2 linked regions of the Luteipulveratus mongoliensis genome follow. The protein of the gene in region 1 binds, or shares a complex with, the protein of each later gene. Links are inferred from orthologs where the notes say so. Each region holds a gene or a part of one and is shown in the gene's direction. Other genes may lie near its edges.

Region 1 (7,690 bases):
CAGCCCGAGATCGGGTTGCCGAGGACCTTGCCGATGACGGCATAGGCGAGCAGCACGGCCGCGAGCAGGAACCCGCCGAGGCCGAACCACGTGGCCAGGCGCAGGGGAGCGAGGCTGAGTCCGGTGAGGGAGTCCAGGGACAGCCGCAGCATCTTGGACAGCGGGTACTTCGAGCTGCCCGCCGCGCGAGCATCACGGCGATAGGTGACCTCTGTCGAGGGGAAGCCGAGCGTCGGGATGATCAGGCGCAGCACCCGGTGCTGCTCGGGCAGGGCATTGACGGCATCGACCGTGGCCCGGGACATCAGCCGGAAGTCCCCGGCGTCCATGCGGATGGAGTCGCCGCCCACCAGCCGCATCAGGCGGTAGAACGCCCGCGCCGTGGTGCGCTTGAAGGCGCTGTCCGTGCTGCGGTCACCCCGGACGCCGTAGACCACATCGACGTCCTGGTCCTGGCCGGCTCGAACCATCTCGGCGATGACCTCAGGCGGGTCCTGCAGGTCCGCATCGATGGTGGCGACCCAGCCGCCACGGGCATTGGCGAGACCGGCCGAGATGGCCGCCTGATGGCCGGAGTTGGCCCGCAGCCGGATGACCCGCAGCTCGGGCCACGTGCGTCTGAAGCGCTGCAGCAGGACCGGCGTCTGATCGGCCGAGCCGTCGTCCACGACGAGGACCTCGTAGGCGGCTTCGAGTCCGTCGAGGGTAGGGCGCAGCCGCTCAACGAAGAGGGTGATGACCTCCTCCTCGTTGTACATGGGTACGACGACCGTCAGATCGGGGGTCATGACGCCGACCGTCGCGGCGGCGGGAGCAGCTGCCAAGCCGTCGCCGATCCGTCCTTCGCGTGGTATCGCGCCCTCGCGTACGGCGCGAGCGACACGGTGTGCGGCACCTGGTTGTCGGAGTAGGCCCAACGAACGCCCTTGTCCCACAACAACATCCGCGCCTTGGCCGTCGGCCTGGTGAAGAAGCCGTCGTTGAGCCGTTGGAGCGGCTGGTTCCAGAACGGCAACGTCATGGACAGACGACCTTGCGGAGCGAGCCGACTGACCGTGGGGGAGTAGCCCCATCCCTCGAGAAGCACCTGACGCTCGCTGAACGCCGCCACGACGAACCGGCGGTTGTCGCAGCGCCCCGGCTCAGGGTTCGGTGTCATGCAGTGACGGTTGCTCATCACCAGGTCATGGCCACGGGAGTGGTTGCGGATGAACCGCGCGGTGTCGATCTGGCCCTGACTGACCGCGCCGGGGGCCCCGAGACTGACGCTGTGGGTACGTGGCAGGGGGTCGCCCCAGGTGTCCATCATGGCGATCGTGCCCGAGGAGAGAATGGCGGCTGCCACGGCCCCGAGGCCTATTCGAAGCCGCAGGGCCGGCCGGACCAGCGCGGTGGCGACCAGGCCGGCGACAGCGGCGATGCCCAGCGCGACGAGCATGATCCGTGCGGCCGAGCCCGGGTCGTCGTGTCGGACGTTGCCGGCAATGATCGTCGGCAGCGCATAGACAGCCAGTCCGCCAGCAACGGCGATCAGCGCGAGTACGGCCTTCTGGCGCCGACCGACGGTCCGCAGGAGTACGGCCACTCCGAGTGCCGACCCGACAGCTCCTAGCGGGTATGCGGACACCAGGAAGTAGTACTGGCTCGCGCCGGGTTGCACGAACAGGGCCGGGGCGCAGCTGCCGGCGATGGTGCCGCCGATGAGGACCCACGTGATCGGATCCCGCCGACCATCCGTGGTGGAGGAGCGGAACGGGAGCGCGAACGCCAGCGCCCCGCGGGACATGCCGGCAACAAGCAGGTAGATGACAATGACGGCGTGCGCCGCGCGCGACTGCGCTACTCCGAGCAGCCCGCCCATCATGGTCATGTGCGCGGCGGCGTCCGGGTTGTAGGTCAGCCCCGCCGCCGAGCCGCCGAAGATGATCCGGACGGTCAGCATCAGCGCTGCGCACAGCACGACAAAGTCGAGCAGGACCAGGCGAGCCACCGTGCGCCGCCAGAGCAGCATCGCCACGAGTGCCAGGCCAGTGCCCGCGATCACCAAGGGTGTCGTCGACCCCTTGGTGCCGCTAGCGAGGACGGTGAGAGCGATCAGGGCGATCATCGAGCCGGACCGGGCCTGGCCCCGCCACCGCATCGCCAGTACTGCGACGAGCGACAGCAGGACCGGCACGCTGAGGCCCAGCGTCGGGGAGTCCGGCGTGAAGGGCAGGTGGTTGCCGGGAATCGCCCAGGGGTTGGCCTTTCCGCCGATCATGACGATGCCTGCAGCCAGCGTCGCGACCCACGGCTTGCCCGACAGGCGCAGGGCCAGTGCAGCGGTCGAAGCGACGGTGAGGACGGGCACGATCGTCGGCAGGAGCCGCAGGTCTACCTGGTCGAGACCCAGACCCGAGGACGCCGTGACCTGGGCCATCCACACGTGTGTCAGCCAGTGGTACTCCAGCGGCTCGGTCGACACGAACGGCCACGCGGTGGGCCCGCGGTGCAGCATCTGCCCGGCCAGGGCGATGTGGAAGTACTGGTCGACCTGTGGGGCGCCTGGCCCGTCCGGCCAGGTCACGCGGTTCTGCCGGGCGAAGGTGAGCAGCTGCGGCAGCGCAGCGAGCGCGAACGCGGCGACCCCTGCACCCATCCACCAGGGCACCGGCTCCCAGCGAGCCTCCACGATGCGTCGTCGTGTGACAGGGGTGGCAATGAGAGCTGCGGCTACTGCCAGGGGCAGGACCACGGACGGCCATCGCGCGTCGAGGTAGCCGCCAACGATCTGGGACAGCACGGCGAGCCCGATCCCGAGGCTGAAGCCCAGAGCGACGTCCTCGAGCAGCCAGCCGCGGCGAGGGCGCAGACAGCGCCACAGGAGCGCGCCGGGCAGGACCTGTGTCACGCCGATCATCACGAGGGCGAGCAGCCCGGGACCGAACGGCAGGCCGTACGACGCGGTGTAGGTCAGGAATACGAGGGTGCCGACCGGCAGCCAGAGGGTGCCGAGCACCTGACTGAGCTCCGGCAGACCGGCTCGTCTGAGCGCGACAGCGTCCGCTGACATGCGAAATCGTGACCTTCCCCGTCAGGATGAGCCCCCCGCGCATCCCCTTGCCGTGGGATCTTAAGCGATCCGCCTGCGCAGACGTGTGACCGACCGTCAAAGCGCTCGGCGTGGCGTCTGTCACTGGCGTCCACTCCGGCCCGGTCATTCGATTTGGATGCCTGCGCCACGGGCCGGTACCCTTGACGCTCGTGCGTGGGTTTCTCCATGCCCAGCTGGTCGCCCCCGGTCTCGTACTGGGTGAGGTCAGTCAGCACGATCCCTCGCCGGGCGTCTGCAGGCATCTGCCTGACAGGAGTGCAGGGGAGGGCGCCGGTCCGACACACCCGACCTCGTGGGTCGCGTCAGCGGATCGGACCAACCAAGGAGTCGGGGAGCGGGCGCACCACGCCTGCTGCCCGGCAGACAAGACAACGACAAGGTCGGAGAACAGGTTGCCTACCATCAACCAGCTCGTCCGTAAGGGTCGCCAGGACAAGGCCACCAAGGCCTCCACCCCGGCTCTTAAGGGCAGCCCCCAGCGACGCGGCGTGTGCACGCGCGTCTACACCACGACGCCGAAGAAGCCGAACTCCGCGCTGCGCAAGGTCGCTCGCGTGAAGCTCACCTCGGGCGTCGAGGTCACCGCTTACATCCCGGGCGTCGGTCACAACCTGCAGGAGCACTCGATCGTGCTCGTGCGTGGCGGCCGTGTGAAGGACCTTCCCGGTGTGCGCTACAAGATCATCCGCGGCTCCCTCGACACCCAGGGTGTCAAGGGTCGCCAGCAGGCTCGTAGCCGCTACGGCGCCAAGAAGGAGAAGAAGTAATGCCTCGCAAGGGACCCGCGCCCAAGCGCCCCCTGGTCGTCGACCCGGTCTACGGCTCGCCGCTGGTGACCCAGCTGGTCAACAAGATCCTCCTGGACGGCAAGAAGTCCACCGCTGAGCGCATCGTCTACGGCGCGCTGGAGGGCTGCAAGGAGAAGACGGGCACGGACCCGGTTGTCACGCTCAAGCGTGCGCTGGACAACGTCAAGCCCGCCCTCGAGGTCAAGTCCCGCCGTGTCGGTGGTGCGACCTACCAGGTGCCGATCGAGGTCAAGCCCAACCGTGCCGTGACGCTGTCGCTGCGCTGGTTGGTCGGCTACGCGCGTCAGCGTCGCGAGAAGTCGATGACCGAGCGCCTCATGAACGAGATCCTCGACGCGTCCAACGGCCTGGGTGCCGCGGTGAAGCGTCGCGAGGACACGCACAAGATGGCCGAGTCGAACAAGGCCTTCGCGCACTACCGCTGGTGATGTCCCGTACGCCGGTCGCCCCCCTCGGTGCGTACCGCGCGCCAGGCGCGTGACCGGCGTACGACACCCATCGCAACGAACCCGCCCGCAAAACGGCCCGCAAGAGACGAGAAGAGACTCACGTGGCACTCGACGTGCTGACCGACCTCAACAAGGTCCGCAACATCGGCATCATGGCGCACATCGATGCCGGCAAGACCACGACGACCGAGCGCATCCTGTTCTACACGGGCGTCAACCACAAGATCGGTGAGACGCACGACGGTGCCTCGACCACTGACTGGATGGAGCAGGAGAAGGAGCGCGGCATCACGATCACGTCTGCCGCGGTCACCAGCTTCTGGGGCGACAACCAGATCAACATCATCGACACCCCCGGGCACGTCGACTTCACGGTCGAGGTGGAGCGCTCGCTGCGCGTCCTCGACGGCGCCGTGGCCGTCTTCGACGGCAAGGAGGGTGTCGAGCCCCAGTCCGAGACCGTCTGGCGTCAGGCCGACAAGTACGACGTCCCCCGCATCGCGTTCGTCAACAAGATGGACAAGATGGGCGCGGACTTCTACTTCACCGTGCAGACCGTGAAGGACCGCCTCGGCGCCGAGCCGCTCGTGCTCCAGCTGCCGATCGGGTCCGAGGCCGACTTCGTCGGTGTCGTCGACCTCGTCGAGATGCGTGCCCTGGTGTGGCCCGGTGACTCCAAGGGTGACGTCACCATGGGTGCGAAGTACGAGATCCAGGAGATCCCGGCCGACCTGCAGGAGAAGGCGCAGGAGTACCGCCAGGCACTCGTCGAGCGCGTGGCCGAGGCCGATGACGCTCTCATGGAGAAGTACCTCGAGGGCAACGAGCTCACGGTCGCCGAGATCAAGGGCGCCATCCGCAAGCTCACGGTCCGCTCCGAGCTCTACCCGATCCTGTGTGGCTCGGCGTTCAAGAACCGCGGCGTGCAGCCGATGCTGGACGCGGTCGTGGACTTCCTGCCGTCGCCGCTGGACGTGCCCCCGATGATCGGCCACAAGCCGGGCGCCGAGGGTGAGGAGATCACTCGCGAGCCCAGCAAGGACGCGCCGTTCTCGGCTCTGGCCTTCAAGGTCGCCTCGCACCCGTTCTTCGGCACCCTGACGTTCATCCGCGTCTACTCCGGTCGCATCGGGGCCGGTAGCGCCGTGGCGAACTCGACCAAGGGCAAGAAGGAGCGCGTTGGCAAGCTCTTCCAGATGCACGCCAACAAGGAGAACCCGGTCGAGGAGGCCGTGGCCGGCCACATCTACGCGGCCATCGGTCTGAAGGACACCACGACCGGCGACACGCTCTGCGACCCGAACGAGCAGATCGTGCTCGAGTCGATGACGTTCCCGGAGCCGGTCATCCACGTGGCCATCGAGCCCAAGACCAAGGGTGACCAGGAAAAGCTCTCCATCGCCATCCAGAAGCTCGCGCAGGAGGACCCGACATTCTCGGTCCGCCAGGACGAGGAGACCGGCCAGACCATCATCGGCGGCATGGGCGAGCTGCACCTCGACATCCTGGTCGACCGCATGAAGCGGGAGTTCAAGGTCGAGGCCAACGTCGGTGCGCCGCAGGTGGCCTACCGCGAGACGATCCGTCGCTCGGTCGAGAAGTACAGCTACACCCACAAGAAGCAGACCGGTGGGTCGGGTCAGTTCGCCAAGGTGCAGGTCACGCTCGAGCCGCTGGACACGACCGAGGGCGAGCTCTACGAGTTCGAGAACGCCGTCTCCGGTGGTCGTATCCCGCGCGAGTACATCCCGTCGGTCGACCAGGGCATCCAGGAGGCCATGCAGCTCGGTGTCCTCGCCGGTTACCCCCTGGTGGGCATCAAGGTGACGCTGCTCGATGGCGCCTACCACGACGTCGACTCCTCGGAGATGGCGTTCAAGATCGCCGGCTCGATGGTCCTCAAGGAGACCGTCCGCAAGGCCGACCCGGTCCTGCTCGAGCCGACGATGGCCGTCGAGGTGCGTACGCCCGAGGAGTACATGGGCGACGTCATCGGCGACATCAACTCCCGCCGTGGTCAGATTCAGGCCATGGAGGACATCAGCGGTGCAAAGGTCGTCAAGGGCCTGGTTCCGCTGTCCGAGATGTTCGGGTATGTCGGCGACCTGCGTTCCAAGACGCAGGGTCGTGCCAACTACACGATGCAGTTCGACTCCTACGTCGAGGTTCCCAAGAACGTCGCCGAGGAGATCATCAAGAAGATCCGGGGCGAGTGACGCGTATCCTCGCGTCAGCCCACCGGTAAGGAAAGAGAAACCCACCCGGCGCCGCCCCGGCGTCCGACACAGTCCTTGAAGGAGGACCTCAAGTGGCTAAGGCCAAGTTCGAGCGGACCAAGCCGCACGTCAACATCGGCACCATCGGTCACGTCGACCACGGTAAGACGACGCTGACGGCTGCGATCACCAAGGTGCTGGCGGACAAGTTCCCCGACCTGAACACCGCCTCGGCGTTCGACCAGATCGACAACGCCCCCGAGGAGAAGCAGCGCGGTATCACGATCAACGTGTCCCACCAGGAGTACGAGACGGAGTCGCGTCACTACGCGCACGTCGATGCTCCGGGCCACGCTGACTACGTGAAGAACATGATCACCGGTGCGGCTCAGATGGACGGCGCGATCCTCGTGGTCGCCGCCACCGACGGTCCGATGCCGCAGACCCGCGAGCACGTGCTGCTCGCTCGCCAGGTGGGCGTGCCCTACATCCTGGTGGCGCTGAACAAGGCCGACATGGTCGACGACGAGGAGATCCTCGAGCTCGTCGAGATGGAGGTCCGCGAGCTGCTGTCCAGCCAGGAGTTCGACGGCGACAACGCCCCGGTCGTGCGTGTCTCGGCGCTGAAGGCGCTCGAGGGCGACGCGGAGTGGACGAAGTCGGTCGAAGAGCTCATGGACGCGGTTGACGAGTCGATCCCGGACCCGGTCCGCGACATCGAGAAGCCCTTCCTGATGCCGATCGAGGACGTCTTCACGATCACCGGTCGTGGCACCGTCGTCACCGGTCGTATCGAGCGCGGCGTGCTCAACGTCAACGAAGAGGTCGAGATCGTCGGCATCAAGGAGACCTCGTCGAAGACGACGGTCACCGGTATCGAGATGTTCCGCAAGCTGCTCGACGAGGGTCGTGCGGGCGAGAACGTCGGCCTGCTCCTGCGTGGCACCAAGCGCGAGGACGTCGAGCGCGGCCAGGTTGTCGTCAAGCCCGGCTCGATCACGCCGCACACCGAGTTCGACGCTCAGGTCTACATCCTGGGCAAGGACGAGGGTGGCCGTCACACGCCGTTCTACGACAACTACCGTCCCCAGTTCTACTTCCGTACGACGGACGTGACTGGTG
Region 2 (5,398 bases), 590 kb from region 1 along the record:
AGTGAATGTCCAGAAATCTGCAGAATGACGGGCCGTACGCCGATTCCTGGGAACTCCCTGGAATGACGCCAAAGGCGTGTCGCGCCCAGCACCAGGTGCTGTAGAGAGCGGGTGACGAGAATCGAACTCGCGTAGCCAGTTTGGAAGACTGGGGCTCTACCATTGAGCTACACCCGCAAGCACGACCGGCGGCCGCGACCGGAGCGAAATGGTCACCCGGTGCAGAGCAGGTCGTGCGGGGCGTTAGCCTACTGCCCCGACGGACCCCGCCCCAACTCGAGTCGGTCTGAGCCGCGTGACCTGCGCGGATCGGCCCCCATCCAGTGGGCAGCGGCCACAACGTCAGGTACGGGGTATGGCGCAGCTTGGTAGCGCGTCCGCTTTGGGAGCGGAAGGCCGCCGGTTCGAATCCGGCTACCCCGACTTTCCATTTGCCTTGGTCTCCTCCTCCGGCTGGGCTCGCAGGCTCGCCCCGCCGGCATCGTTCTGTGTCTGATGGCCTTGGTCTCCTCCTCCGGACGGGCTCGCAGGCTCACCCGCCCGGCATCGTCGAGTCGGCATGGGTTCTGCGCGCTCGGCCCTGATCTGACCGTGTGTCGTTGGTGGTGGGCCGGAGCCGTTACCATGGACCGCTAGTGCCGCGGCTCACGTCACGTGCAGCTCCCGCGGCAGCTTGTTCCGGGGGCCATCCGTGCCGGACCCGGACCCATCGCAACCGACATCAATCTGGAGTGCTGGCAGTGAAGAGTGCCGTCGAGAACCTCAACCCGACCCGGGTCAAGCTGACCGTTGAGGTCCCGTACGAGGAGCTCAAGCCGAGCCTGGACGCGGCCTACAAGACCATCGGCCAGCAGATCCAGATCCCCGGCTTCCGCAAGGGCAAGGTCCCAGCCCGCATCATCGACCAGCGCGTCGGTCGCGGAGCCGTCATCCAGGAGGCCGTCAACGAGGCGCTCCCGGACTTCTTCGGCAAGGCCGTCGACGAGCACGAGGTACGCCCGCTCGGCCAGCCCGACGTCGACATCACCAAGGTGCCGGCCGACGAGGGTGACGAGCTGCACTTCACCGTCGAGGTCGACATCCGTCCCGCGATCACCCTGCCGTCCTTCGACGGGATCCAGGTCGAGGTCGACCCGATCGAGATCACCGACGGCGACATCGACGAGGAGCTGACCTCGCTGCGCGAGCGCTTCGGCACGCTGGTCGCCGTCGAGCGCGCCGCGGCCAAGGGCGACTTCGTCTCCCTCGACCTCAAGGCCACGATCGGCGACGAGGAGATCGACTCCGTCAACGGCGTCTCCTACGAGGTTGGTTCCGGCAACATGCTCGAGGGCCTGGACGACGCGCTCGAGGGCATGGCGGCCGGCGAGACCAAGACGTTCAGCGCGCCGCTGGCCGGTGGCGACCACGAGGGCGAGGACGCCGAGTGCGTCGTCACCGTCGAGACCGTCAAGGAGCGTCAGCTGCCTGACCTCGACGACGACTTCGCGCAGCTCGCCTCCGAGCACGACACCATCGACGAGCTCAAGGGCGACGTCCGCAAGGAGGTCGAGCAGCGCAAGCGGTTCGAGCAGGGCGTGCAGGCGCGCGACAAGGTGCTGGACCACCTGCTCGACACCGTCGAGATTGCGGTGCCGGACAGCATCGTCGAGGCCGAGGTCAACAGCCACCTCGAGGGCGAGGACCGCCTCGAGGATGACGAGCACCGCGCCGAGGTCGACGAGAGCACCCGCAAGGCCCTGCGTACGCAGTTCCTGCTGGACGAGATCGTCGAGCGCGACGACGTCGAGGTGTCTCAGGAGGAGCTCATCGAGTACCTCATCATGAGCGCCCAGCAGTACGGCATGGACCCCAACCAGTTCGCGCAGGCGCTTGACCAGCAGGGCCAGGTGCCCGCGGTGATGGGCGAGGTCGCCCGCCGCAAGGCGCTGAGCACGGTCCTGGAGCAGGCGAAGGTCGTCGACACCAACGGTGACGTGGTCGACCTCAACAGCCTCAACACCGGCGAGGACGAGGACACCATCGAGGACGAGGCCACCGACGAGGCGGCCACCGCCGACGCGGAGGCCGAGACCGAGGTGCCTGCCACCGATGGGGCCGAGGTCTCTGAAGCTGCCGACGAGAGCGCACCGGCCAAGGCCTGATCGACCCACCAGCAACGCACAGCAGCGGCCGGACCCGACGGGTCCGGCCGCTGCTGCATTGCTCGGGACGCTGTGAAGGATTCTTCCGCCGTTCATGTCGCAGGCCTACGGTCGGGGTATGCGAGCACAGGCGAGCAACGACGGCCTGCTGGTCCATGCCGTCGCCGGCACGCACTCCGTGCTGCTGGGTATGGACCTGACATCTCCGAAGCACTGTCTCGGCTTCGGTATCCGGCGCATCGACCACACCGAGGACGAGACCTACTGGCTGCGCGGGATGAAGACGTTCCCGTCCGTCGTACCGGACCCCACACCGGGCAGTGACTGGTCGACCCGCGACCATCCGATCCAGGGGTTCCAGTGGGGCGACTACACGGCCAAACCGGGCTACGACTACACCTATGAGATCAGTGCGATGGGCGGTCGTCCGGGCGCACTCACCGAGCTCGCGACGGCCGCGGTCGACGTGCGGACCGAGGTTGAGGACGACGGGCACCACGGGATCTGGTTCAACCGCGGCGTCGCCGGCTCCCAGGCGTACGCCAAGCGGTTTGCCGGGTACGAGCCCCGTCAGGCGGCGGCCGAGACCGATCCGGCGATGACCTGGTTGTCGAGAGGACTGGGCGAGGCCTTCGTCGGATTCTGCGGCGAGGCCAAGACCGCCAAGTGGAGTCTGCGGGGAGCGTTCTACGAATTCACTTGGGAGACAGGGCTTTCCGCACTTGCGGCGGCGAGCCAGCGCGGCGCGGACCTGCGGCTGGTTGTCCACGGTCGCGGTCACGGCACCGACGACACGACGGCGGCCGACGCGCGCAAAGCCGCCGACAAGGCCGGGCTGCTGCCGGCGATCACGTGGCGTGATGCCAAGAACGTGTCGGCGCTGATGCACGACAAGTTCCTCGTGCTGCTGCACAAGGACAAGCCTGTTGCCGTGTGGACCGGCTCGACCAACCTGACGCAGGGCGCGATCTTCGGCCACTCCAACGTCGGCCACATCATCCGTGACAAGGCGGTTGCGCAGGCGTTCCTCGACGAGTGGACCAGGCTCCAGTCGCCCGCGACCACGGCGGAGCTGCGTGCGCAGCACACCACGGCTGACCCGGTCCACGACACGGTGCCGGCGCCCAAGGGTGTCGACGGCGTGTTCTCGCCGCGGGACGGCGATGACGGTGTTCTGGAGTGGTACGCCCGGCTGTTCGACTCCGCGACGGTGAGCTCGCACATCACGGGTGCCTTCGGCCTCAATGCGGTGTTCCGGGAAACCCTGCGGACCGACAAGGACGTCGTGCGCACGGTCTTGCTCGACAAGCCGCCGCCCGCCAAGGACAGGGTGCCGACCTCCGACCCGGACGTACGCATCTCGACCGGTGCCCACCTCGCCGACGGTCCGTTGGAGCAGTGGGCGGGGGAGCGGCTGACCGGGTTCAACACCCACGTGCGCTACGTGCACACCAAGATCATCCTGATCGACCCGCTCACCGACGACCCCACCGTGCTGACCGGCAGTGCCAACTACTCCGTGGCCTCGACGACGACCAACGAGGAGAACACCGTCGTGATCCGCGGCGGTCGGGGTACGGCGGGTTCGGCCGAGGTCGTACGACGCGTGGCCGACATCTATCTGACGGAGTACCACCGGATCTTCATGCACTTCGTCTTCCGGGCGTGGGCCCAGGGACACCGGTCCGGCTCACCGGCCGACGCCGGCGTGGGCAAGCTCGCCGAGACGGATGCCTGGACGGGGCCCTACTACCGCGCCGGGTCGTGGCAGGCCAGACAGCGCGCGGTGTTCTCCGGGCAAGGCGTCTGACCGTTCTCTGGACGCCCAGCGCCTGGCCCGGACCTTCTGCTCACGGCGAACACCGGGCCAACCCGGGACGAAGCGGCGCAGACCGAACGTTAGGGTCCACGAAGAGGTCAGCACCCGTGAGGGCACGACGGATGGAGAAGCAGTGACAACGATGGAGACCCAGCGCGCGGTCGCGGGCCTGGATGACCAGATCTACAACCGCCTGCTCAAGGAACGCATCATCTTCCTCGGCTCGGAGGTGCGCGACGAGAACGCCAACGCGATCTGCGCCCAGCTGCTGCTCCTCGCTGCCGAGGACCCCGAGAAGGACATCTGGCTCTACATCAACTCACCCGGTGGGTCGGTGACCGCCGGCATGGCGATCTTCGACACCATGCAGTGGGTTCCCAACGACGTGGCCACCGTGGCGATGGGCCTGGCGGCGAGCATGGGCCAGTTCCTGCTGTCTGCCGGCGCCAAGGGCAAGCGCTACGCGACGCCGCACGCGCGGATCATGATGCACCAGCCCCTCGGTGGCATCCAGGGCACCGCCTCGGACGTCAAGACGCAGGCCGAGCAGCTGCTGTTCATCAAGAAGCAGATGGCTGAGCTGATCGCCGAGCACACCGGCCAGACGGTCGAGCAGATCGAGAACGACTCCGACCGCGACCGCTGGTTCTCAGCGGGTGACGCCAAGGACTACGGGCTGGTCGACCACGTCTTCGAGCGGTCCACGGACCGCGTCGATGTGGCCGAGTGAGCGAGATCGACATGACCAACTCTTATGGAGCAGACATGACCGGACACCTGTACGGCGGATTGCGCGGGCAGCAGCCGACGAGCCGCTACATCCTCCCGCAGTTCGAGGAGCGCACGTCCTACGGGATGAAGCGTCAGGACCCTTACACCAAGCTGTTCGAGGACCGCATCATCTTCCTCGGCGTGCAGGTGGACGACGCCTCGGCGGATGACATCATCGCCCAGCTGATCGTGCTGGAGAGCCAGGACCCGGACCGGGACATCCTGATGTACATCAACTCTCCAGGTGGTTCGTTCACGGCGCTCACCGCCATCTACGACACGATGCAGTACATCCGACCCGACGTGCAGACGTTCGTGGTGGGACAGGCTGCCTCGGCTGCCGCCCTGCTGCTCGGCGCTGGTGCGCCGGGCAAGCGGTTCGCGCTGCCCAATGCACGCATCCTGATCCACCAGCCCGCCATGGAGGGCGCCGGCGGTCAGGCCTCGGACGTGGAGATCCAGGCCAACGAGATCCTGCGTATGCGCGCCTGGCTGGAGGACACGCTGGCCAAGCACACGGGTCGCACCAAGGAGCAGGTCGAGAAGGACATCGAGCGCGACAAGATCCTCACGCCCCTGGAGGCCAAGGAATACGGCCTCATCGATCAGGTCCTCAACACGCGCAAGGCGTCGGCCGAGGACTGAGCAAGGCATGCCGTACGAG

What was found. Proteins that work in one complex are often made in the same cells at the same time.
Region 2: the proteins of rpsG (region 1) and tig are in contact, whole or in part, in a crystal structure (PDB 3GTY), measured with the Thermotoga maritima proteins. The link is inferred for Luteipulveratus mongoliensis from one-to-one orthologs. Residues at the interface, in WP_004081843.1 of Thermotoga maritima: Lys34, Lys52, Lys55, Glu59, Arg62, Gln63, Glu66, Asn67, Lys69, Val71, Arg95, Ala109, Lys110, Lys111, Gly112, Arg113, Pro114, Glu117, Glu121, Ile124, Ala125, Tyr127, Asn128, Asn129, Thr130, Gly131, Lys135, Asp139, Arg142, Met143; in WP_004081061.1 of Thermotoga maritima: Glu122, Val124, Val129, Leu130, Tyr133, Glu188, Gly259, Ile262, Tyr263, Glu266, Ser270, Glu273, Gln274, Glu277, Arg308, Gln311, Ile312, Ser315, Tyr316, Glu325, Arg329, Arg336, Leu363, Phe366, Trp367, Arg373, Leu377, Arg381, Leu384, Glu387.

The regions. Positions count from the first base shown.
Region 1 is NZ_CP011112.1:4,484,239-4,491,928, reverse strand. Bases 2,818-5,595 are described here. They hold rpsG (30S ribosomal protein S7), read left to right. Parts: upstream 2,818-3,860; coding sequence 3,861-4,331; downstream 4,332-5,595. Other genes in these bases: fusA (elongation factor G), read left to right, coding at 4,454-5,595; rpsL (30S ribosomal protein S12), read left to right, coding at 3,487-3,861; VV02_RS21290 (hypothetical protein), read right to left, coding at 2,818-3,052. Outside these bases: VV02_RS21295 (glycosyltransferase family 2 protein), read right to left, coding at 1-788; more of VV02_RS21290, read right to left, coding at 785-2,817; more of fusA, read left to right, coding at 5,596-6,568; tuf (elongation factor Tu), read left to right, coding at 6,661-7,690.
Region 2 is NZ_CP011112.1:3,889,653-3,895,050, reverse strand. What follows is about bases 1-2,942. They hold tig (trigger factor), read left to right. Parts: upstream 1-740; coding sequence 741-2,144; downstream 2,145-2,942. Other genes in these bases: VV02_RS18465 (phospholipase D-like domain-containing protein), read left to right, coding at 2,263-2,942. Outside these bases: more of VV02_RS18465, read left to right, coding at 2,943-3,954; VV02_RS18460 (ATP-dependent Clp protease proteolytic subunit), read left to right, coding at 4,106-4,693; VV02_RS18455 (ATP-dependent Clp protease proteolytic subunit), read left to right, coding at 4,729-5,379. UniProt on the Bacillus subtilis protein: Involved in protein export. Acts as a chaperone by maintaining the newly synthesized protein in an open conformation. Functions as a peptidyl-prolyl cis-trans isomerase.